DNA from 2 places in the Caldimonas sp. genome. Region 1 is predicted to be linked to the other one. Evidence: predicted binding sites of a transcription regulator. Region 1 holds the regulator's gene; the other holds the start of a gene.
The links. The regulator sigma-54, encoded in region 1, starts transcription at its own class of promoters, with help from an activator protein. The targets are predictions, from matches to a motif close to TGGCANGNAANCTGCTTT.
Positions count from the first base shown of each region.

Region 2: mdoH (glucans biosynthesis glucosyltransferase MdoH) is a predicted target of sigma-54. The motif match lies at 4,431-4,448, and genes of this name have one in related genera.

Region 1 is NZ_JBKBVU010000133.1:270-7,642, reverse strand. It holds gene ACK42S_RS12690 (amino acid ABC transporter permease) at 1-994, shown strand, start outside; gene ACK42S_RS12685 (amino acid ABC transporter ATP-binding protein) at 1,014-1,784, shown strand; gene ACK42S_RS12680 (long-chain-fatty-acid--CoA ligase) at 1,934-3,607, shown strand; gene ACK42S_RS12675 (5'-methylthioadenosine/adenosylhomocysteine nucleosidase) at 3,627-4,379, shown strand; gene ACK42S_RS12670 (class I SAM-dependent RNA methyltransferase) at 4,358-5,593, opposite strand; gene ACK42S_RS12665 (RNA polymerase factor sigma-54) at 5,598-7,109, opposite strand; partial or broken gene lptB (LPS export ABC transporter ATP-binding protein) at 7,125-7,373, opposite strand, start outside.
Region 2 is NZ_JBKBVU010000063.1:55-13,726, forward strand. It holds partial or broken gene ACK42S_RS08430 (phosphomethylpyrimidine synthase ThiC) at 1-612, opposite strand, end outside; TPP riboswitch at 693-795, opposite strand; gene ACK42S_RS08435 (sensor histidine kinase) at 893-2,317, shown strand; gene ACK42S_RS08440 (hypothetical protein) at 2,307-2,897, shown strand; gene ACK42S_RS08445 (sigma 54-interacting transcriptional regulator) at 2,908-4,287, shown strand; gene mdoH (glucans biosynthesis glucosyltransferase MdoH) at 4,501-6,435, shown strand; gene ACK42S_RS08455 (penicillin acylase family protein) at 6,449-8,860, opposite strand; gene ACK42S_RS08460 (D-2-hydroxyacid dehydrogenase family protein) at 9,040-10,050, shown strand; gene ACK42S_RS08465 (MFS transporter) at 10,047-11,246, shown strand; gene ACK42S_RS08470 (hypothetical protein) at 11,257-11,733, opposite strand; gene upp (uracil phosphoribosyltransferase) at 12,001-12,633, opposite strand; gene rlmB (23S rRNA (guanosine(2251)-2'-O)-methyltransferase RlmB) at 12,729-13,463, opposite strand; gene ACK42S_RS08485 (ABC transporter ATP-binding protein) at 13,522-13,672, opposite strand, start outside.

The DNA of each region.
Region 1 (7,373 bases):
CACGCTCGTCACGCTGGCCCTGCTGGCCTGGGTGCTGCCCAAGGTGCTCGGCTGGGCGGTGTTCGATGCGGTCTGGGGCCATGCACCGCTCGAACAATGCCAGGCCGCGCGCGGCCAGGGCGCCTGCTGGGCCGTGGTGTGGGAGAAGTTCCACTTCATGATGTTCGGCGTGTACCCCTACGAGGAAAGCTGGCGCGCGGCGCTGTCCATCGGGGTGATGTGCAGCTTGCTGGTCGTCTCGGCCCTCAAGCGCTTCTGGAACGCCCGGCTCATCCTGATCTGGGTCGTGGGCCTGGCGCTGACCTTCTGGTTGATGGGCGGCGGCCTGGGGCTCACGCCCGTGCGCGCCGAGCAGTGGGGCGGTCTGCCGGTCACGCTGATCCTGTCGATCTTCGGCATCGGTTTGGCTTTTCCGCTGGGCGTGCTGCTGGCGCTGGGCCGGCGCTCGAAGCTGCCGCTGATCCGCGCCTTCTCCATCATCTACATCGAGGTGATCCGTGGCGTGCCGCTCATCACGGTGCTTTTCATGGCCTCGGTGATGTTCGCGCTCTTCCTGCCCGAGGGGCTGCGCATCGAGCAGCTCATCCGCGCCCAGGTGGCCATCATCCTCTTCGTGGCGGCCTACCTGGCCGAGGCGGTGCGCGGCGGCCTGCAGGCCGTGCCCAAGGGGCAGTACGAGGCGGCCGAAGCCTTGGGGCTGCCCTACTGGAAGATGATGGGGCTGATCATCCTGCCCCAGGCGCTGCGCCTGTCGATCCCACCGATCGTCAACAGCTTCATCTCGCTGTTCAAGGACACCTCGCTGGTGGTCATCATCGCGATCTACGATTTCGCCTATGCGGTGAAGAAGTCCGTCGAGACCGATTTCAGTTGGAAGCCCTTCTTCATCGAAGCCTTCTTGTTCTCGATCCTCATCTACTGGATCTTCTGCTACGCGATGTCGAAATACAGCCAATGGCTCGAGCGCGACCTCGCCCGCGGCCACCAGCGTTGACCCTCATCCGGAGACTTCCATGGCAGATGCTGCCCTCAAGACTTCCGCCGCCGGCGAGGTGGCCATCCGCATCGAAGGCCTGAACAAGTGGTACGGCGACTTCCATGTGCTGAAGAACATCGACCTGGAGGTGGCCAAGGGCGAGCGCATCGTGATCTGCGGACCGTCGGGCTCGGGCAAGTCCACGCTGATCCGTTGCATCAACCGGCTCGAACAGCACCAGCAGGGCCGCATCGTCGTCAACGGCGTGGAGCTGACCGACAACCTGAAGAACATCGATGCCATCCGCTCCGACGTGGGCATGGTGTTCCAGCACTTCAACCTGTTCCCGCACCTGAGCGTGCTGGACAACTGCACGCTCGCGCCGATCTGGGTGAAGAAGCAGCCGCGCGCCCAGGCCGAGGCCACCGCGCGGCGCTTCCTGGAGCGCGTGCGCATCGCCGAGCAGGCCCACAAATACCCGGGGCAACTCTCGGGCGGCCAGCAGCAGCGCGTGGCGATTGCGCGTGCGCTGTGCATGAACCCCTCGATCATGCTCTTCGACGAACCCACCTCGGCACTCGACCCGGAGATGGTCAAGGAAGTGCTCGACACGATGATCGATCTGGCCCGCGAGGGCATGACGATGCTGTGCGTCACCCATGAGATGGGCTTTGCACGGGCCGTGGCCGACCGGGTCATCTTCATGGATGCCGGCGAGATCGTCGAGCAAAACACCCCCGAGGCATTCTTCAGCAATCCGCGCAGCGAACGCAGCCGACAGTTCCTCAGCCAGATCCTGGACCGCTGAGACGGTGCCCCGAGACAGGGCATCGAACGGGGCCGCCGTCTCCTGCGGGACATCAAAGTAGAGGCTTCACTCCAAATCCGTCTAGCGAAACACCTGATGGGGCTTGCGTCAGCCATGCGTCAGAATTCCCGGTTCATTCGGAGGAACCCATGGAAAAAGTCTGGCTGAAGCACTATCCGCAAGGCGTGCCGCACGAGATCAACCCCGACCAGTACCCGTCGCTGGTCGCGCTGCTCGAGGAAAGCTTCACCAAATACGCCGAGCGTCCCGCCTTCAAGTTCATGGGCAAGACGCTCACCTATGCCCAGCTCGACGAGTACTCGCGCATCTTCGCGGCCTACCTGCAGTCGCTCGGCCTGAGCCAGGGTGACCGGGTGGCCATCATGATGCCCAACGTGCCGCAGTACCCCATCGTCGTGGCGGGCATCCTGCGTGCGGGCTACGTCATCGTCAATGTCAACCCGCTGTACACCGCCCGCGAGCTCGAGCACCAGCTCAAGGACGCCGGCGCCAAGGCGATCGTCATCATCGAGAACTTCGCACGCACCCTGCAGGAGTGCCTGGCCAAGACACCGGTCCAGCATGTGGTGCTGGCCGCGATGGGCGATCTGCTGGGTTTTCCGAAGGGCGCCATCGTCAATTACGTGGTGCGAAAGGTCAAGAAGCTGGTGCCGGCTTTCGATCTGCCCGGGGCCGTGCGCTTCAACGATGCCATCGCCAAGGGCCGCAGCCTCACGCTGCGCAAACCCGAGATCAAGGCCACCGACATCGCCGTGCTGCAGTACACCGGCGGCACCACCGGCGTGAGCAAGGGCGCCGTGCTGCTGCACCGGAACATCATCGCCAACGTGCTGCAGTCCGAGGCCTGGAACGGCCCGGCACTGAAGAAGATCCCGCCGGGCGAGCAGACCGTCACCGTCTGCGCGCTGCCGCTTTACCACATCTTCGCCTTCACGGTGAACATGATGCTGTCCATGCGCATGGGCGGCTGCAACATCCTGATCCCCAACCCGCGCGACATCCCCGCCGTGCTGAAGGAGCTGTCGCAGCACAAGTTCCACAGCTTCCCGGCCGTCAACACGCTGTTCAACGCCCTGGCCAACCACCCCGACTTCCACAAGGTCGACTGGAGCACGCTCAAGCTCAGCGTGGGCGGCGGCATGGCGGTGCAGTCGGCCACGGCCAAGCTGTGGCTGCAGAAGACTGGTTGCCCCATCTGCGAAGGCTACGGCCTGTCGGAAACCTCGCCCTCGGCCAGTTGCAACCCCACCGACAGCACCGAGTTCACCGGCACCATCGGCTTGCCGCTGCCCTCCACCGAGTTCAAGCTGCTCGACGATGAAGGCCACGAGGTGCCGATCGGCACCCCGGGCGAGATCGCCATCCGCGGCCCTCAGGTGATGGCCGGGTACTGGCAGCGCCCGGACGAGACCGCCAAGGTCATGACGCCCGACGGCTTCTTCCGCACCGGCGACATCGGCACGGTGGACGAGCGCGGCTACTTCCGAATCGTGGACCGCAAGAAGGACATGATCCTGGTGTCGGGCTTCAACGTCTACCCCAACGAAGTGGAAGATGTCGTGGCCCAGATGGACGGCGTGCTGGAAGTGGCTGCGGTGGGCGTGCCCGACGAGAAGTCGGGCGAGGCGGTCAAGCTCGTGATCGTCAAGAAGAACCCGGCGCTCACCGAGGCTGATGTGCGGGCCTACTGCGAGCAGAACCTGACCGGCTACAAGCGGCCCAAGGTCATCGAGTTCCGCACCGAGCTGCCCAAGACCCCGGTGGGCAAGATCCTGCGGCGCGAGCTGCGGGACAAGAAATGAGGCCTGACGACGCACAGCCATGACGCTGGCCCTCATCGCCGCGATGCACGAGGAGCTGGCGGCCGTCCTCGAACGGATGCCCGACGAGCGGCGTGAACGTGTGGCCGGTCGGGACTTCTGGGTGGGGCATCTGGGCGGCCGCGAGGTCGTGGCGGTGCTGTCGGGCATCGGCAAGGTGGCCGCGGCCACCACGGCCACGCTGGCCATCCAGCGCTTCGGGGCGCAGGCTCTGCTCTTCACCGGCGTGGCCGGCGGCCTGGGCGAGGGCGTGCGCGTGGGTGACCTGGTGGTGGCCACCGAGCTGTTGCAGCACGACATGGACGCCTCGCCGATCTTTCCGCGGCATGAGCTGCCCTTGTACGGCCTGTCGCGCCTGCGCACCGATGCGGCGATGAGCCAGCGCCTGCTTCAGGCGGCGCGTTCGGTGGCCGCCGAGGCCGCCAGGGTGCTCGGCGCCGACACCCTGGCGGCCTTCGGCATCGGCACGCCCGCCGTGCACAGCGGGCTGATCCTCAGCGGCGACCGTTTCGTGTCCACCAGCGCCGAAAGCGCGGCCCTGCGCCGCGAGCTGCCCGATGCCCTGGCGGTGGAAATGGAAGGCGCGGCCGTCGCCCAGGTCTGTCACGACCACGGCCTGCCCCTGGCCGTGCTGCGCACCATCTCGGACCGGGCCGACGATCAGGCCCATGTGGACTTCACCGCCTTCGTCCAGGATGTGGCGCGCCGCTACTCGGTGGCGCTCGTCGAGCGTTATCTGGCCGCGGGGGGCTGAGCCTCACCGCGCATGGATCCGCTCACCAGGTCGAAGCGGAACAGGCGGCATTCGATGGGGCCGTTCCACATCGGGATGCGGCGGGCCTCCTTCAGGCGCATGCGGCTGGGCAGTTTCATCTCGGGGCTGAGCACCCAGGCCGTCCAGCCGCCGAAATGGCGCTTCCAATGGGCCGCCAGACGCGGATAGAAATCGTCGGCCAGGCCGGTCTGCTCAGCGCTGCGCGCCACGCTGCCGCGCGCCTCGATGCGCTCGCCATAGGGCGGGTTGAGCATCAGTGTGCGCGCCAGGCCCTCGCTCAGGCGCGGGGCCGGCCGCTCCAGCGCGTCGCCACCATGGAATTCGATCGCATCGGCCACGCCGGCACGCTGCGCATTGCGGCGCGCGAAATCGACCATGCGGAAGGCCACGTCGCTGGCGAACACCGGCACGGCCGGTGGGTGGATGCGTGAGCGCGCGGCCTGCCTCAAGGCCTGCCATTGGGCCCGCGCCGGCGGCCCGGCAAAGGGCGCCAGGTGTTCGAAGGCAAAGCGTCGCTTCAGGCCCGGCGCGATGCCGCAGGCGATCTGGGCAGCCTCGATCGCGATGGTGCCCGAGCCGCAGCACGGGTCGAGCAGAGCCCCGCCGGCCTGAGGCGTGCCGCGCCAGCCCGCGGCGGCCAGCATCGCGGCGGCCAGGGTCTCCTTCAGCGGGGCATCGCCCTTGTCCTCGCGCCAGCCGCGCTTGAACAGCGGCTCGCCCGAGGTGTCGATGTAGACAGTGGCGTCCTGTTCGGTGAGGTGCAGCATCACCCGCACGTCGGGGTGGCGCGTGTCCACGCTGGGCCGCTGGCCGGCGGCCTCGCGCATCGCATCGCACAGCGCGTCCTTGATGCGCAGCCCGGCAAAGTTGAGGCTGCGCAGCGGCGAACGCTGGGCGGTCACGTCCACCTTGAAGGTCTGTGCCGGGCTCATCCAGTCGGGCCAGCGCACCTGGCGGGCCAGGGCATAGAGGTCGTCTTCCTGGCGATAGGGGCCGCGCGCGAGCCGCACCAGCACGCGCTGAGCCAGGCGGCTTTCCAGGTTGAGCACCATCACCGCGCGCGCGTCGCCGCTCAGGGCGATGCCGCCGCGCTCGATCGTGCCGTGGGTGTCGGGCCCGAGCAGGCTCATCGCCTCCTCGGCCAGCCAGGCCTCCACGCCACCGGCACACGGAAGGAAAAGCTGCAGTCTCATGAGGTCACAGGGCCTTGCGCAGGTTGGCCGGCGCGATCTTCAGGGCCTCGCGGTACTTGGCCACGGTGCGGCGCGCCACCTGGATGCCCTGTTCCTCGAGCATCTGGCTGAGCTGGCTGTCCGACAGGGGCCGGGCCGGGTCCTCCGAGGCGATGAGCTGCTTGATCAGCGCGCGCACCGCGGTGCTGGAGGCATTGCCCCCGGCCTCGGTGTTCAGCGAGGAGCCGAAGAAGTACTTCAGCTCGAAGGTGCCGAAGGGCGTGGCCATGTACTTGGCCGTGGTCACGCGCGAGATGGTCGATTCGTGCAGACCCAGCTCGTCGGCGATCTCGCGCAGCACCAAGGGCTTCATCGCGATCTCGCCATGGGTGAAAAAGTTCTTCTGCCGCTCGACGATGGCCTGCGAGACGCGCAAGATGGTGTCGAAGCGCTGCTGGATGTTCTTCATGAACCAGCGTGCCTCCTGCAGCCTGGCGCCCAGGGCCTGGCTGGACTCGCTGCCGCGCTGCTGCCGGATGGCCTGGGCATAGAGATCGTTGATGCGCAGGCGCGGCATCACGTCGGGGTTGAGCACCACCTTCCAGCCGCGGCCGGCCTTCTGCACGATCACGTCGGGCACGATGATGTGGGCCTCGGCCCGCGCAAAGGGCCGACCCGGCTTGGGCTCGCAGGCCACGATCAGGGCTTGGGCCTGCTTGATCAGCTCCTCGTCGGCGCCGGTGGCGGCCATCAGCTTCTTCACGTCGCGCCGTGCCAGCGCCTCGAGGTGGCCCTGGCAGATCATCAGCGCGATGATCTGGGCCTCGCTGCGCGGCAGGGCGCGCAACTGCAGACACAGGCACTCGGACAGGTCGCGCGCGCCCACGCCGGTGGGCTGCAGACTGTGCAGCCACTTCAGCGCGCAGCGCAGCCGCTCGAGCAGTTCTTCGCGCGAGGCCTCGTCCTCGCCGGCCAGGTGGGCGGCGATGTCCTCCAGCGCATCGGCCAGGTAGCCGTCTTCGTCGAGCGACTCGATCAGCACCTGCACCGCGGCGGCATCTTCGGGCGACAGGCGCATGTCCAGTAACTGCTGGCGCAAATGATCTTGCAGGCTGATGCCGGGGCTGGCCCGCTCGATGGGGTCGAGCTCGTCGTCGCTGCCGCTGCGGCTGGCCGGCGTCTCGCCGATGCCGTCGAAGTCGTCGCGTTCGGTGCCGTTCTCCCAGTCATCGCGCTCGGTGGCGCCGACCTCCAGCGTATCGACCCCGCCGGCCTCGGCCGCCTCGAAGCCGTCGCCAGCCTCGGCGTCGGCCTGGGCTTCGCGCTCGCGGGTCGCCGGCGCCTCGGGCAGCAAGGACGGGCCCGGCACCGGCTCGCCGCTGTCGTCCTCGGGTTCGAGGAAGGGGTTTTGTTCCAGCATCTGCTCGACTTCCTGATGAAGCTCGAGCGTGGACAGTTGCAGCAACCGGATGGATTGCTGCAACTGCGGCGTCAGCGCCAGGTGCTGGGACAACCGGACCTGCAGGGAGGGCTTCATCGCATCGTCCCTGACCTACATGCGGAAGTGCTCGCCGAGATAGACCTTTCGCACGTCGGCGTTCTCGACGATCTCTGAGGGCGTGCCCTGGGCCAGCACCCGGCCTTCGCTGATGATGTAGGCGTGGTCGCAGATGCCCAGGGTCTCGCGCACGTTGTGGTCGGTGATGAGCACCCCGATGCCGCGCGCCTTGAGGAAGCCGATGATGCGCTGGATCTCGATCACCGCGATCGGATCGACCCCGGCGAAGGGCTCGTCCAGCAG
Region 2 (13,672 bases), on a different contig from region 1:
GGCCGGGATGATCGCGCGGCCGCGCGCCACTTCGTCCCGCACGAACTCAGGCGTGATCACCTCCGGCAGTCGCGCCCCGAGCGGCTGGCCCCGCAGGCGGGCCTCGCGCTCGGCATCGGCCAGGTGCTCGCGCATCCACTCACGCCGGCCGTTCTCGCGGATCGCGACGAATTCCATCTCGGGCGTGACGATGCCGCGCCGTGCATAGTGCATCTGCGTGACGTTGCCCCCCGCGCGCGCGCGGCGGGGCTGGCGCTGCAAGCCGGCGGCCTGGGCGCGCAAGGCTTTCAAGCGCTCGTGAGCCTCGTCGCGCAGGCCGTCATCCACGGCCTGGGCGGTGCGGCCCTCATAGACCTGCGTATCGCCGCGCGCCTCGATCCAGGGTTGACGCAGGGCCGGTAGGCCGCGGCGCACGTCAATGACGGTCTGCGGATCGGTGTAAGGGCCCGAGGTGTCGTAGAGCGTGACCGTCTCGCCGTTGGTGAGCCGCACCTCGCGCATGGGCACCCGCACGCCGGGATGCAGCGCGCCCGGCATCCAGACCTTGCGGGATGCGGGAAACGGCTCGCGGGCCTGGGCGAGCAACTGCGAAAACTTGTCGGGGGCGTTCATCGAGGGGCTCCTTTCCGGTTCATGGGTGCTCCGGAAAGTGCCCCTGGGAGGAGGCCCGGACCCGCCTGGGCCAGGACACGAGGGACAGATTCAGCTCTTCTTCCGCCGGTATTAACCGGATCAAGTTCATCGGGTTTGGCGTCTCACGCCATCTCAGCACACGGTGCACCCCGGAGCGCGTTGCAGTTTAGGACCCGGCAGCCTCCCGCGTCAAGGCAATGGCGCCCCGTGGCTGGCTATAGTGGCCGCTACCGACATCCCGGACTTCCTGCCGCCGACCATGCGACTGCCGCTTGCGAGCAAGTTGTCGTTCCGCCAGTTGCTGCTGGTGGCCTTCCTGCTGATCACCGCGCTGCTCGGCGCGGTGTTGCTGCGTGGCCTGTACACGCTGGAGGAACTGGTCAACCAGACCCAGGCCGGTGCCCAGCGCGCCGTCGTGCTCAGCACCGAGACCCAGGCCCTGGGCGAGCGCCTGGCCGCGATGGAACGCTCGGCCCGCCAGTTCCTGGTGCTCGACGATCCGGCGCTGCTCGAGCGCTTCGAGCAGGCTGCGGCCGAGGCCGAGGCGGGCCTCGCACGCCTGGACGAGGAATTGGGCGCCCCCCAGGTGCCGGCGTGGCCGCAAGCCGTGGCCCGGGTGCGGCAGGCCTTGCAGGGGCCGCGGGACATGCTGGCGCTGCGTGAACGCACTGTGGGCGAGGCCTTCGCCGAACTGGCCGACCTGCACACGGCACGCGCCATCCAGGTGCGTGCCGCCAACGAGGCCCACAACCGTGCCGTCCAGGAGGCCCTGGACGGCAGCCGCGCCCTGCTGGCGCGCCAGGTGCTCGCCGCCATCGTGCTGGCCGTGGGCCTGGCGCTGGTGTTCGGCTTGTGGCTGGCCCGGCCGCTCAAGCGCCTGGAACGCGCGATCGTCCAGCTGGGGGAAAACCGGCTGGACGAGCCCATCGAGATCCGTGGCCCGGCCGACGTGCGCGAGGTCGGCCGCCGCCTGGACTGGCTGCGTCTGCGGCTGGCCGAACTCGACGCCGACAAGGCACGCTTCCTGCGGCAGGTGTCGCATGAACTGAAGACGCCGCTGGCGGCGATGCGCGAGGGCGTCTCCCTCATCGAGGACGGCGTGACCGGCGCGCTGACCGACAGCCAGCGCGAGGTGGTGGCGATCCTGCGCCAGAACACCCTGATGCTGCAGCAGCAGATCGAAGACCTGCTGCGCTTCAACGCCGCCGCGTTCGAGGCCCGGCGACTGCAACGCGAACCCACCGACCTGCGCGAACTGCTGCAGGCCCGCATCGAGGAGCAGCGCCTGCAGTGGCAGGCCCGACAGTTGCACATCGAGCTGTCAGGGCAGGTCCCGCCTGTGGCGGTGGACCGCGACAAGCTGGGCACGGCGTTTCGTAACCTTTTGTCCAACGCCATACGCTACAGCCCCGTCGGCGCTACGATTCGCATCTTGCTGGCGCAAGACGGCGACCGCATCTGCCTCGACATCCTCGACGAAGGCCCCGGCATCCGCGAGAGCGACCGCGCCAGGGTCTTCGAGCCCTTTTACCGCGGCGAGATCCAGCCCGCCGGCGCCGCCCGTGGCACCGGCATCGGCCTGTCGATCGTGCAGGAGTACGTGGCCGCCCATGGCGGGCGGGTCGAGGTCCTGCCCAATGCGCCTGGCGCCCACTTCCGCATCGAACTCATCCATGCTCCCTGAACGGCTTCGGACCCTGCCCGCATTCTTCGGTGTGCTCATGGCGGCCTGCGCGCCCCTGCCCCAGGTGACCGAGGTCCGCACGGTGTCGGTGCCCCTGCGCGTCGAAGTGCCCGTGGCCGTGCCGGTCGTCGAGCCGGCCGATGCCGTGGCGCGACGCTTCGCGGCTCATCATGACCGTGTGCGCCTGCTCTCGCCGGCCGAACTGCAGCAGGAGATCGCCCGCATCGGCGATCCTGCCGCCTCGCCGGCGGCCACAGTGGAACTGGCGCTGGCGCTGGGATACACCCGGCAGCCGGCGGATCTGGCGCGGGCCATCGGTCTGCTCGATGCCCTGCTGCGCTCGGCGGCTCCCGAGGCCGCACCGTGGCTGCCATGGGCCCGCCTGCTGCGCTCGCGTTACGCCGAGCAGCGCCGAGCCGAGGAAGCGGCTGAACGCCAGGCCCAGCAGTTGCGCGACACCCAGCGCCGGCTCGAGCAGGCCCAGCAGCAGCTCGAAGCCCTGAAGGCCATCGAGCGCAGCCTCACCCAGCGCCCCCCGATGACCACCCCGGGCGGTGCAGAGGCGCGCCCGTCGCCCTGAGAGCGCCGCCATGAGCCGGATTCTGCTCGTCGACGACGATCCCGACCTGTTGCGGTTGCTGTCGATGCGGCTGACGGCCGCCGGCTACCATGTGCAGGGGGTGGACAGCGCCGAAGCCGCGCTGGCCCAGCTGGCCATCGAGCGGCCCGACCTCGTGCTCAGCGACGTGCAACTGCCCGGCATGGACGGCCTGGCCCTGTTCGATGCCATCCGCGCACGCCATCCGGCGCTGCCGGTCATCCTGCTCACCGCCCACGGCACCATCCCCGATGCGGTCGAGGCCACGGCACGCGGGGTCTTCACCTACCTCACCAAGCCCTTCGACGGCAAGGTGCTGCTCGACCGTATCGCCCAGGCCCTGGCCCTGGCCGCTCCGGACCCGCGCGACCAGACCGCCCGCGAGCCCTGGCGCGAGGCGATCGTGAGCCGCTCTCCCTTGATGGCCGATCTGCTGTCCGAAGCCAAGCTCGTCGCGGCCTCGGACGCCAGCGTACTGATCCGCGGCCCCAGCGGCTCGGGCAAGGAGCTGCTGGCCCAGGCCATCCACAAGGCCAGCGCCCGGGCCGGCCGGCCGTTCATCGCGGTCAATTGCGGCGCGATCCCTGAAGCGCTGCTCGAATCCGAGCTCTTCGGCCATGTCAAAGGCGCCTTCACCGGCGCGGTGAACCACCACCGCGGGCTCTTCCAGGCCGCCGACGGCGGCACGCTCTTCCTCGACGAGATCGGCGACATGCCGCCGGCCCTGCAGGTGAAGCTGCTGCGCGTACTGCAAGAGCGCAGCGTGCGACCGGTCGGCGCCAGCCAGGCGGTCCCGGTGGACGTGCGCATCGTCTCGGCCACGCACCGCGATCTCGATGCCGCGCTGCTGGAGGGGCAGTTCCGCGAGGACCTCTATTACCGGCTCAACGTCGTCACCCTCACCCTGCCGCCGCTGGCCGAGCGCCGCGAGGACATCCCGCTGCTGGCGCAGCACTTCGTCGAGCGCCTGGCCCGCAAATACGGCAAACAGATCAACGGCTTCGCGCCCGAGGCCCTGAAAGCCCTGGCCACCGCCCCGTGGCCTGGCAATGTGCGCCAGTTGCTCAACGTGGTCGAGCAGGTCTGCGCGCTGTCGACCACCCCGCTCATCCCCCTGAGCCTGGTGCAGCGGGCCCTGCGCGTGCCCACGGTGGAGGTGCTCGGCTATGCCGAGGCGCGGCGTCGCTTCGAGCGCGACTACCTGGTGGGCCTGCTCAAGCTCACCGACGGTCACGTCGCCGATGCCGCGCGCCTGGCCGAACGCAACCGCACCGAGTTCTACCGCTTGCTCCGCAAGCACGGTCTGACGCCAGAGCTGTTCCGCAACGACGCGCCTGTCGCCACCGAGCGACAGGAAAAATCTCCCGACTGACAGGCACTTGGCCGATGCATCGGCAAATGCGTCGCCAGATGGCGACGCCGGCCCGGCGTTTGCCCCGGTTGTCGCCCTCTCAACATCAAGTATCACTTGAGTTTATTGATCTATCTATCTGTCAAATCACGTTTTTCTTCAATTGGCACATGGTTTGCATGACAGGGGCGACCGCCCGCAGCTTCGCGGGCTCCATGCGGAGTCTTCATGCCCATGCTGGATCCTTCCACCTTGGACACGGTCCTGCCCGTCACCCCTGAGGCCCCACGCGCTGCCACCGCCCCGCCGCTGGTGCGGGGCCACATGCCGGCCCGTCCCTGGCTGGGCCTGCGCGCCGGGCTGTCGCAGGCCTTGCGGCAGTTCTGGCAAAGGGCCTCGCTGGCGGCGGCTGCGCAGCCGTCCGCCCCCTGGGAACATGCCGCGGCGCGGCGCCGTCGCATCTTTCTCTGCAGCGTCCTGACCCTGACCGTCCTGGCCACGGGGTGGCTGGCCCTGGAACTCCCGACGGCGCCCGACACCGCGACGCAGGCAGTGCAAATCTTGCAGCTGAGCCTGTTCGCGCTGCTCTTCGCCTGGGTCTGCGCGGGCTTTGCCACCGCGCTGATGGGTTTCATCGTGCGGCTGCGCGGCGACCGGCATGCGCTGTCGGCCGCTGCGGTGCGACACCGCCCGCTGCCCGAGGACGCGCGCACTGCCCTGGTGATGCCGATCTGCAACGAACATGTGCCCACCGTCTTTGCCGGGCTGAGGGCGACCTGCGAGTCCTTGGCGGCCGTGGGCGCGCATCGCCATTTCGACCTCTACATCCTGTCCGACAGCGCCGATCCCCGGCTGTGGGAGGCCGAGCATGCCGCCTGGGGCCGGCTGCGGGCCGCGCTGGCAGCGTCGGGCATCACGATGCAGATCTATTACCGCCGGCGCAAGCTGCGCACCCGTCGCAAGGCGGGCAATGTGGCCGACTTTTGCCGCCGCTGGGGCCGCCGCTACCGCTACATGGTCGTGCTCGATGCCGACAGCGTGATGAGCGGCTCCTGCCTGACCGACCTGGTGCGCCTGATGGAGGCCCACCCGCGCGCGGGCATCATCCAGACCCTGCCCCAGGCCGTGGGTCAGACCACGCTGCATGCCCGGGCCCAGCAGTTCGCCTCGCGCGTCACCGGCCGTCTGTACACGCTGGGCATGCAGTACTGGCAACTTGGCGAATCGCACTACTGGGGGCACAACGCCATCATCCGGGTCGAGCCGTTCATGGCGCACTGCGGCCTGGCCGATGTCCCTGGCCACGGCCCGCTGGCCGGTGAGATCCTCTCGCACGACTTCATCGAGGCCGCCTTGATGCGCCGCGCCGGCTACCATGTCTGGCTGGTGTCGGACCTGGGCGGCAGCTACGAGCAGAACCCGCCCAACCTCGTCGAGGAATTGCAGCGCGACCGGCGCTGGTGCCAGGGCAACTTGCAGAACTTCCAGCTCATTGCCGAGCCCGGGCTTCACCCCGTGCATCGCGTGATGCTGGCCACCGGGGCCATGGCCTATGTCTCGGCTCCCCTGTGGTTGTCCTTCCTGGCGCTGGGAGTGGCCCACTGGCTGCACGCCGCCTCCGGCGACGCCGGCCTGCCGCCCCACCACCTGCTTGCGCTGTGGGGGGTGAGCTTCGCATTGCTGATGCTGCCGCGCGTGCTGGCGGTCGTGGCCGTGTGGCTGCGCGGCGAACAGCGGGACTTCGGCGGCATGCCCGCCTTGATCCGCAGCGCCTGTGCCGAGGCGGCGCTCTCGGTGGCCCAGGCCCCGGTGCGCATGGTGGCCCACACGGGGTTCGTGATCGCCGCCCTCACCGGTTGGCGCATCGGCTGGACCTCCCCGGCCCGCGAGGCGCTCACCCTGCGCTGGCGCGACGTCCTGCGCCGCTTCGGGCCGGCCGGCGCGCTGGCCGCGTGCACCGTGCTGGCCCTGGGCAGTGCCCACTTGAGCGCCCTGCCCTGGCTGCTGCCGGTGGCCCTGCCCTTGCTGCTGGCGGCCCCGCTGGCCGTGTGGACCAGCCGCTCGGGACGGCGGGCGGTCACGCTGATGATCCCCGAGGAGCGGTCGGCCCCCCGCGTGCTGCGCAGCGCCTGGCGCTACGCCCGCGACCCCGTGTTGCGTGTCGCCTGAGCCCCCCCCCGGCTCAGCGGGCCGGCTCCAGCCTCAGGGTGGGCCCCTGGGCCTGCGGCGGCGCCCACAGCGGGACGTAGTTCACCTTCGTCCAGCGTTCGAGGAAGTCGTGGTAGTGGCGTGACAGCACGATGCCGGACTGGCCGCTCGAGTGCATCACGCGCGAGCGCGACGGGTCGTGCACGTCGTACAGGGCGCGCAGGCTCGGCCCATGCTCGTTCAGGTAGCGCTCGCCGGTGGTGGCATCGGCACGCAGGCTCACCCGCGCCACGTTCACCGTGTAGGTGTCCCCGCCCACCGGCGCACGCAACTCGAACAGCGGCGCCAAAGCCTTGACACGGCTGAAGGGGCGGTGCTCGGCACGGGCCTGGTGGGCCTGCCCCCACTGCCAGCGGGCCGGATCGGGGCCCTGCAAGGCCTCCAATTCCGCCAAGGCCTTGTGGAAGGCCGCATCGACCTGGTCCTGGCAGCTTTCGGTCACCTGTGGCGTGCGCTTGTCGTCGCACCACCAGGCATCGTCGCGCGCCAGGATGCCCTCCACCGCGTCGCGGTAGTTGCGCGAGCCCACCATCGTGCGCTCCAGGAGCTCGGGGCCCACCTCGTCGGCCAGCAGCCCCTCGGTGAGATGGCGGCTCCAGGCCCAGAACACCAGCGGTTCGGGACGCTGCGCGGCCATCGTGCCATCGAACTGCGCCAGCAGCGCCTGCACGGGCGCTGCCAGCCGATGCGAGGACTGCGCACGGCGCAGGAACGGCATCAGCTTCACGGTGGCCAGCGACAGCTCGTCAGCCTGCATCTGCGCAAAGCTGTCCAGATCGTGCCGCTGCCGGGCCTGCAGCAGCGCCTCGATGCGCTCCTGACGGTAGGGCAGCGCCCATTCGCTGCCCAGGTAATGCGGATAGTCCGGTCCGTGGATGCGCTGGTTGGCCGTGGCGATCCAGCCGCGCGCAGGGTCCACCTCGCGCGGGGTCAGCGCCGGGTCGAGGTAGCCCACCCAGTCATAGCGGGCCTCCCATCCCGGCGCCGGCACCTGGCCCTTCAGGTCATGGTCGGGCCCGCGCAGTGGCACCCGACCGGCAGCCACCCAGCCGATGCGGCCCTCGCGGTCGGCCACCACCATGTTCTGCATCGGGGCGATGTTCAGCGCGGCGGCTTCGATGAACGACTGCACGCTGGACGCCCGGTTCATCGCCAGCGCCGCCTCCACCGAGGTGTTGGGCACGTCCAGCGCCGTCCAGCGCATCGCCAGTGCATAGCGGGGCGCCTCCCTGGGCCCCGTCAGACCGTCCGTGCCGGCCGAAGGCGCGTCCGAGATCACCGGGCCATGGCGTGTCGCGCGCACGGTGAGCTTCACCTCAGGCCGGCCGCGCACCCGGATGGTCTCCTCGTAAGTCTCGAAGCGCGCCCAGCCCTCGGGGGTGCGGTACAGGGCCGGGTCGTCGGCGTGGATCTCTTCGAGGTACAGATCCTGCACATCCGGCCCGGTGTTCGTGAAGCCCCAGGCGATATGCTCGTTCTGCCCCAGCACCACGACCGGCAGGCCCGGCATCGTGGCCCCGGCCACCTTGAAGCCCGGAGCCTCCAGCCGCGCGAAGTACCACAGGGCCGGCGCGCTGAGCTTCAGATGCGGGTCGTTGGCCAGCAGCGGGTGCCCCGTCTCGGAACGTTGCCCCGACACCACCCAATTGTTCGAGCCCAGGCCCTCGATGCCCGAGGGCGGCGCGGCGTTCAGGGCGTGTTGTCCGAGCTTGCCGTCCACCTTCAGGGACCGATACAAGGCAGCATAGTCGGCCAGCGGCAAGGGCTGCTCACCCGGGTACGGCGGCATCAGCTCTTGGATGCGCTGCACCGGCAGGCTCAGCGCCAGACGCATGCGGATCAGCTCGGCATTCCAGTTGGCGCCCAGATCCCAGGCCATCATCGTCGCCCAGGCCAGGGTGTCGGCAGGCTCCCACCGCCCCGGCTGCAGACCCAGCACCAGGAACTCCGGCGGGCGGGCATCCATGTGCTGCTCCACGAAGGCATTGATGCCCGCTGCGTAAGCCTCGATGACGCGGCGCGTCTCGCCCTGCACGGCCTCCCACTGCGCCTGCGCCGTGCGCCGCACCCCCAGGGCACGCAGGAAGCGGTCGGTCTCCAGTGCCGACTCCCCGAAGGCTTCAGCCAACTGGCCGCTGCCAATGCGGCGGTGGGTTTCCAGTTGCCACAGGCGGTCCTGGGCATGGACGAACCCCAGCGCGAACATCAGGTCCTCCACATTGTCGGCGCGCAGGGTCGGAATGCCGTGGGCATCGCGGCTGATGCTCACCGGGGCGGACAGTCCGGACACGCGCAACTCGCCCTCGGTCTGGGGCAGCACCAGCACCCGGTAAGTCCACACGGTCGCGATCAGTGCCACCACGAGCAGCAACATGGCCGCCAGCATCCCTCTGAGCCACTTCACGGTCTTGCCTCCTTCGGTCGATCGTTCCGGACGCGGCCCGGTCATCGCGGGGCCGCGGTGTGCAGTGTGGCACAGCCGTGCAGGCTCCCCTGGGGGCCCCGTTGCGCCCTGTTGCGCGCCGGTGCGGCGATGGGCCGCGGATGGATGCAGAATCCCGATGCATGAACATCATCATCCTGGACGACTATCAGGACGCCGTGCGCAAGCTGCGTTGCGCGGCCATGCTGGAGCCTTACCACGCGAAGGTCTTCACCAACACGGTCAAGGGCATCGGCCAGCTCTCGGTGCGGCTGCGCGATGCCGACGTGCTGGTCCTGATCCGGGAACGCACGCAATTCCCGCGGCAGTTGTTGGAAAAACTGCCCCGGCTCAAGCTGATCTCCCAGACCGGCCGGGTGGGCCCGCACATCGACATCGAAGCCTGCACCCGGCTGGGCATCGCCGTGGCCGAGGGCGTGGGCTCACCGGTGGCGCCGGCCGAGCTCACCTGGGCGCTGATCATGGCAGCCATGCGCCGGCTGCCCCAGTACATCGGCAATCTCAAGCACGGGGCCTGGCAGCAGTCGGGCCTGAAGGCCGCCTCCATGCCCCCCAACTTCGGGCTGGGCATGGTGCTCAAGGGCAAGACGCTGGGCGTGTGGGGCTACGGCAAGGTCGGCCAGCTCGTGGCCGGCTACGGCCGGGCCTTCGGCATGAAGGTGCTGGTGTGGGGCAGCGAGGCTTCACGCCAGCGCGCCCAGGCCGACGGCTTCGATGCCGCCTTCAGCCGTGAGGCCTTCTTCGAATCCAGCGACGTGCTCTCGCTGCACCTGCGCCTGGTGCCCGAGACCCGCGGCATCGTCAAGCTCGACGATCTGCTGCGCATGAAGCCCACGGCGCTGTTCGTCAATACCGCTCGGGCCGAGCTCGTGGAGGACAACGCCCTGGTCAGCGGTCTGAACAAGGGCCGCCCGGGCATGGCCGCCGTGGACGTCTACGAGACCGAACCCCCTCTGCCCGGGCATCCGCTGCTGCGCCTGGAAAATGCCGTGTGCACCCCGCACATCGGCTACGTCGAGCAAGACAGTTATGAGCTGTACTTCAGCGCGGCCTTCCAGAACGTCATCAACTTCATCCAGGGCCAGCCCACCAACCTGGTCAATCCCGATGCCTTGAAGGTCTTTCGCGGATGAGCCCGCCCCCTGCCCCGGGACCGCAGGCGCTGGGCTCGACCCGGCGTGTGCTGATGCTGGGCAACTTCGTCATCGGCTGCGGTGTGATGGTCGTGGGCGGCACACTCAACGACCTGGCACACTCCCTACAGGTCTCGGTGGCCGTGGCCGGCCAGCTCATCGCGATCGCCGCCGTCGTGATGGCGGTGGGGGCGCCAGCGCTGGCTGTGTGGGTCTCGGGCTGGGACCGCCGCCGCCTGCTGGTGGGCGCCCTGCTGTGGTATGCCGTCGGCCATGGCCTGTGCGCACTGATGCCCGATTACGGCCACCTGTGGCCGGTGCGGGCCCTGACGATGCTGGCCGCCGCCGTCTTCACCCCCCAGGCGGCGGCCGCGATCGGCCACATGGCCCCGCCGCCGCAGCGCGGGCGCAGCATCACCACCGTGTTCCTGGGTTGGGCCTTCGCCTCGGTGCTGGGCATGCCCCTGAACGCCTGGATCGGCGAAACCTACGGCTGGCGTGCCGCGATGGCCTTCGTGGCGGTGCTGTCGCTGGGGGCGGCCCTGCTCGTCCACCGCCGCATGCCGGCCGGGATCCAACCGCCGGGCCTGAGCCTGCGCGCCTGGCGGGGCGTGATCGCCAGCCCGGTGCTGATGGCCATGGTCGGCGTGACGGCCCTGGCCGGAGCCGGGCAGTTCACCGTCTTCTCCTACTTTGCCCCCTACTTCCGCGACGTGTTGCAGGCCACGCCGGGCCAGCTCGCGCTCATCTTCGGCTGGTTCGGCCTGTGGGGGCTGGCCGGCAACCTGGTGCTCTCGCGCACGGTGGACCGCATCGGGCCGCACCGGGCGGTGGCCTGGCTGGTTGGCCTGATCGTGCTGAGCATGGCCTTGTGGCCGCTGGGCCGTGGCTTGGGCCTGACGCTGCTGGTGCTGGTGCCCTGGGGCCTGAGCTGCATGGCCTCGAACTCGGCCCAGCAGGCCCGGCTCGGTCATGTGGCCCCGTTGCTCGCCCCGGCCCTGATGGCGCTGAACACCTCGGCGATCTACGTCGGGCAGGCGGTGGGGGCCGCCACCGGCGGTTGGCTGGTCGCCCGCTCAGGCTATGGCGGGTTGCACTGGGTGGGTCTGGTCATGGTGGTTGCCGCCCTGGGCCTGAGCCTGTGGGCGCAGCGGGCCTGCGCACGTGCGGCGCCCCTGCCCGGCGCCCACGGGTAGCCAGCAAGGCTCAGCCCAAGGCCGACTGCAGCAGCGCCGGCAGCGGGCCGATGGCTTTCAGCGCATCGGGCGACGCATCGGCCGCCACCTCGGTCCACGGCCAAGGATCGTGAAAGCGCACCTCGGTGCGCCCGTCGGGTCCGCGCACCACGTCGATCTGCAGGGGCAGTTCGATCTCGCGGCTGCCATCGTCCATCACCACCGGGGTGACGCCGCCGGACAAGCCCAACACCAACGTGGCCCCGGGCCGCTCGTGCGGGACCCGCTTGGCAAAGACGACCAGGCCGTGAGACGAGGCGGCTGCCTCGATCTTGGAAACCGTCTCCTCGACATCGTAGGGACTGACCAAGGCATGGCGGCCAGGGCGTTCGACGGCTTCTTCCGTCTTGCCGCGCGCCAGGGGAGAGCTCAGGGCGGCCATCACGACGGCCACACAACCGGTCATCCACAGACGCAGGGGTGCACGGCGTTGCAGGGAACGTGGCATGGACTCCTCCTTGCGATACGACATACGACCGGCGTGACGACCCGCAGGCGCAGGTGCGCACACACCTCTCGCGGGCATCCCAGGACCGGCATCGGCCGCCGTGTGGGCGGCGTGCCCGGGGCTCGGGCGGCCAGGCCGGTGGGGCCGCCCGCCCAGGGGATGCCCTGGACAACGACGCTGTTTTACAACGAATTGGAGGCGTCTGTGTGAATTTCTATTGACAGTTCGATATTTTTACAATTGGCTGCGAAAGCCGTCGGTCATCGATCAATCGTGCTTGGTGCCGAAGATCTTGTCCCCGGCATCGCCCAGGCCGGGGATGATGTAGCCGTGCTCGTTGAGATGGCTGTCGATCGCGGCCGTCCAGCAGCGCACGTCCGGATGGGCGGCATCCAGGGCCCGGACGCCTTCGGGGGCCGCCACCAGCACCAGGGCCCGGATGTCCTTGCAGCCTTTGCGCTTGAGCAGGTCGATCGTGGCGTTCATCGAGCCCGCCGTGGCCAGCATGGGGTCGATGATGAGGGCGGTGCGCGCCTCCAGGTTGCCCACGAAGTTCTCGAAATAATGCTCGGGCTGCAAGGTGTCGTGATTGCGCGAGAGCCCCACGACACTGATCTTCGCGTTGGGAACCATGTCGAGCACGCCGTCGAGCATGCCGATGCCCGCCCGCAGCACGGGCACGACCGTGACCTTCTTGCCCTTGATGCGATCCACCTCGGTGGGGCCGCTCCAGCACTGCAGCGTGACCTTCTCGAGCGGAAAGTCGGCGGTGGCCTCGTAGGCCAACAGTCGGGCCACCTCGGAGGTCAGCTCGCGGAACTTTTTGGTGGAGATGTCGGCCTCGCGCAGCAGGCCGATCTTGTGCTTGACGAGGGGGTGCTGGACTTCGATGACAGGCATGGGACTCACCGGGAAGAAGACTTCGGCCCGGCGGTGCCGCCGGGCCGGCATGCCCGCAGTGTAGCGAGCCCCGCCCGGCGGGCAGGCTCGGGGGCTCAGCGCCTCTGTCGCAGCGCCTCGTACAGGCAGATGCCGCTGGCCACCGACACGTTCAGGCTCTCGACGGCGCCGCGCATCGGGATCGAGACCAGTTCGTCGCAAGTCCTGCGGGTGAGCTGGCGCAGGCCCGGCCCCTCGGCCCCCAGCACCAGGGCCACCGGACCCTTCAGATCGACGTCATAGACGGTCCGTGGCGCCTCCCCGGCCGTCCCCACCACCCAGATGTGGCGCTCCTTGAGCTCGCCCAGCGTGCGCGCCAGGTTGGTCACCATGAAATAAGGCACCGTCTCGGCCGCGCCGCTGGCCACCTTGGCCACCGTGGCGTTCACACCCACGGCATGGTCCTTGGGGGCGATCACCGCATGGGCGCCGGCACCATCGGCCACCCGCAGACAGGCCCCGAGGTTGTGCGGATCGGTCACGCCGTCGAGCACGAGCAACAGGGGGGGGCCGTCCAGACCGTCGAGCAGATCGTCCAGCGAGCGCGCCATGGGCAGCGGCTGCACCCTGGCCACCACCCCCTGGTGCCGGTGCGTGCCGCACAGCCGTTGCAGCCGATCGTCATCGCTTTCGATCAGCCGCACCCCGGCTTCCTGGGCCCGGGCCAGGAACTGGCGCATGCGCTGGTCGCGCCGACCGGCATCGGCATGGATCTCGATGATGGATTGCGGCGCGGTCTTCAGGCGCACCGTCACGGCATGGAAGCCGAACAGAATCTTCGCAGGGCTCAAGGTCGGGACTTTCGTGGACAGCGGCTCCATGGTAGCCGCGCTGCGCGGCCGCACGTGCTCAGACGGCTTCGGCCGCCGGCATCAGGCGGCCGGCTTCGAGGCGGATCTGGCGGTCGCAGCGGGCGGCGATGCCGCGGTCGTGCGTGACGAGCACCAATGTGGTTCCGCGCTCGCGATTGAGGGTGAACATCAGTTCCATCACGGTCTCG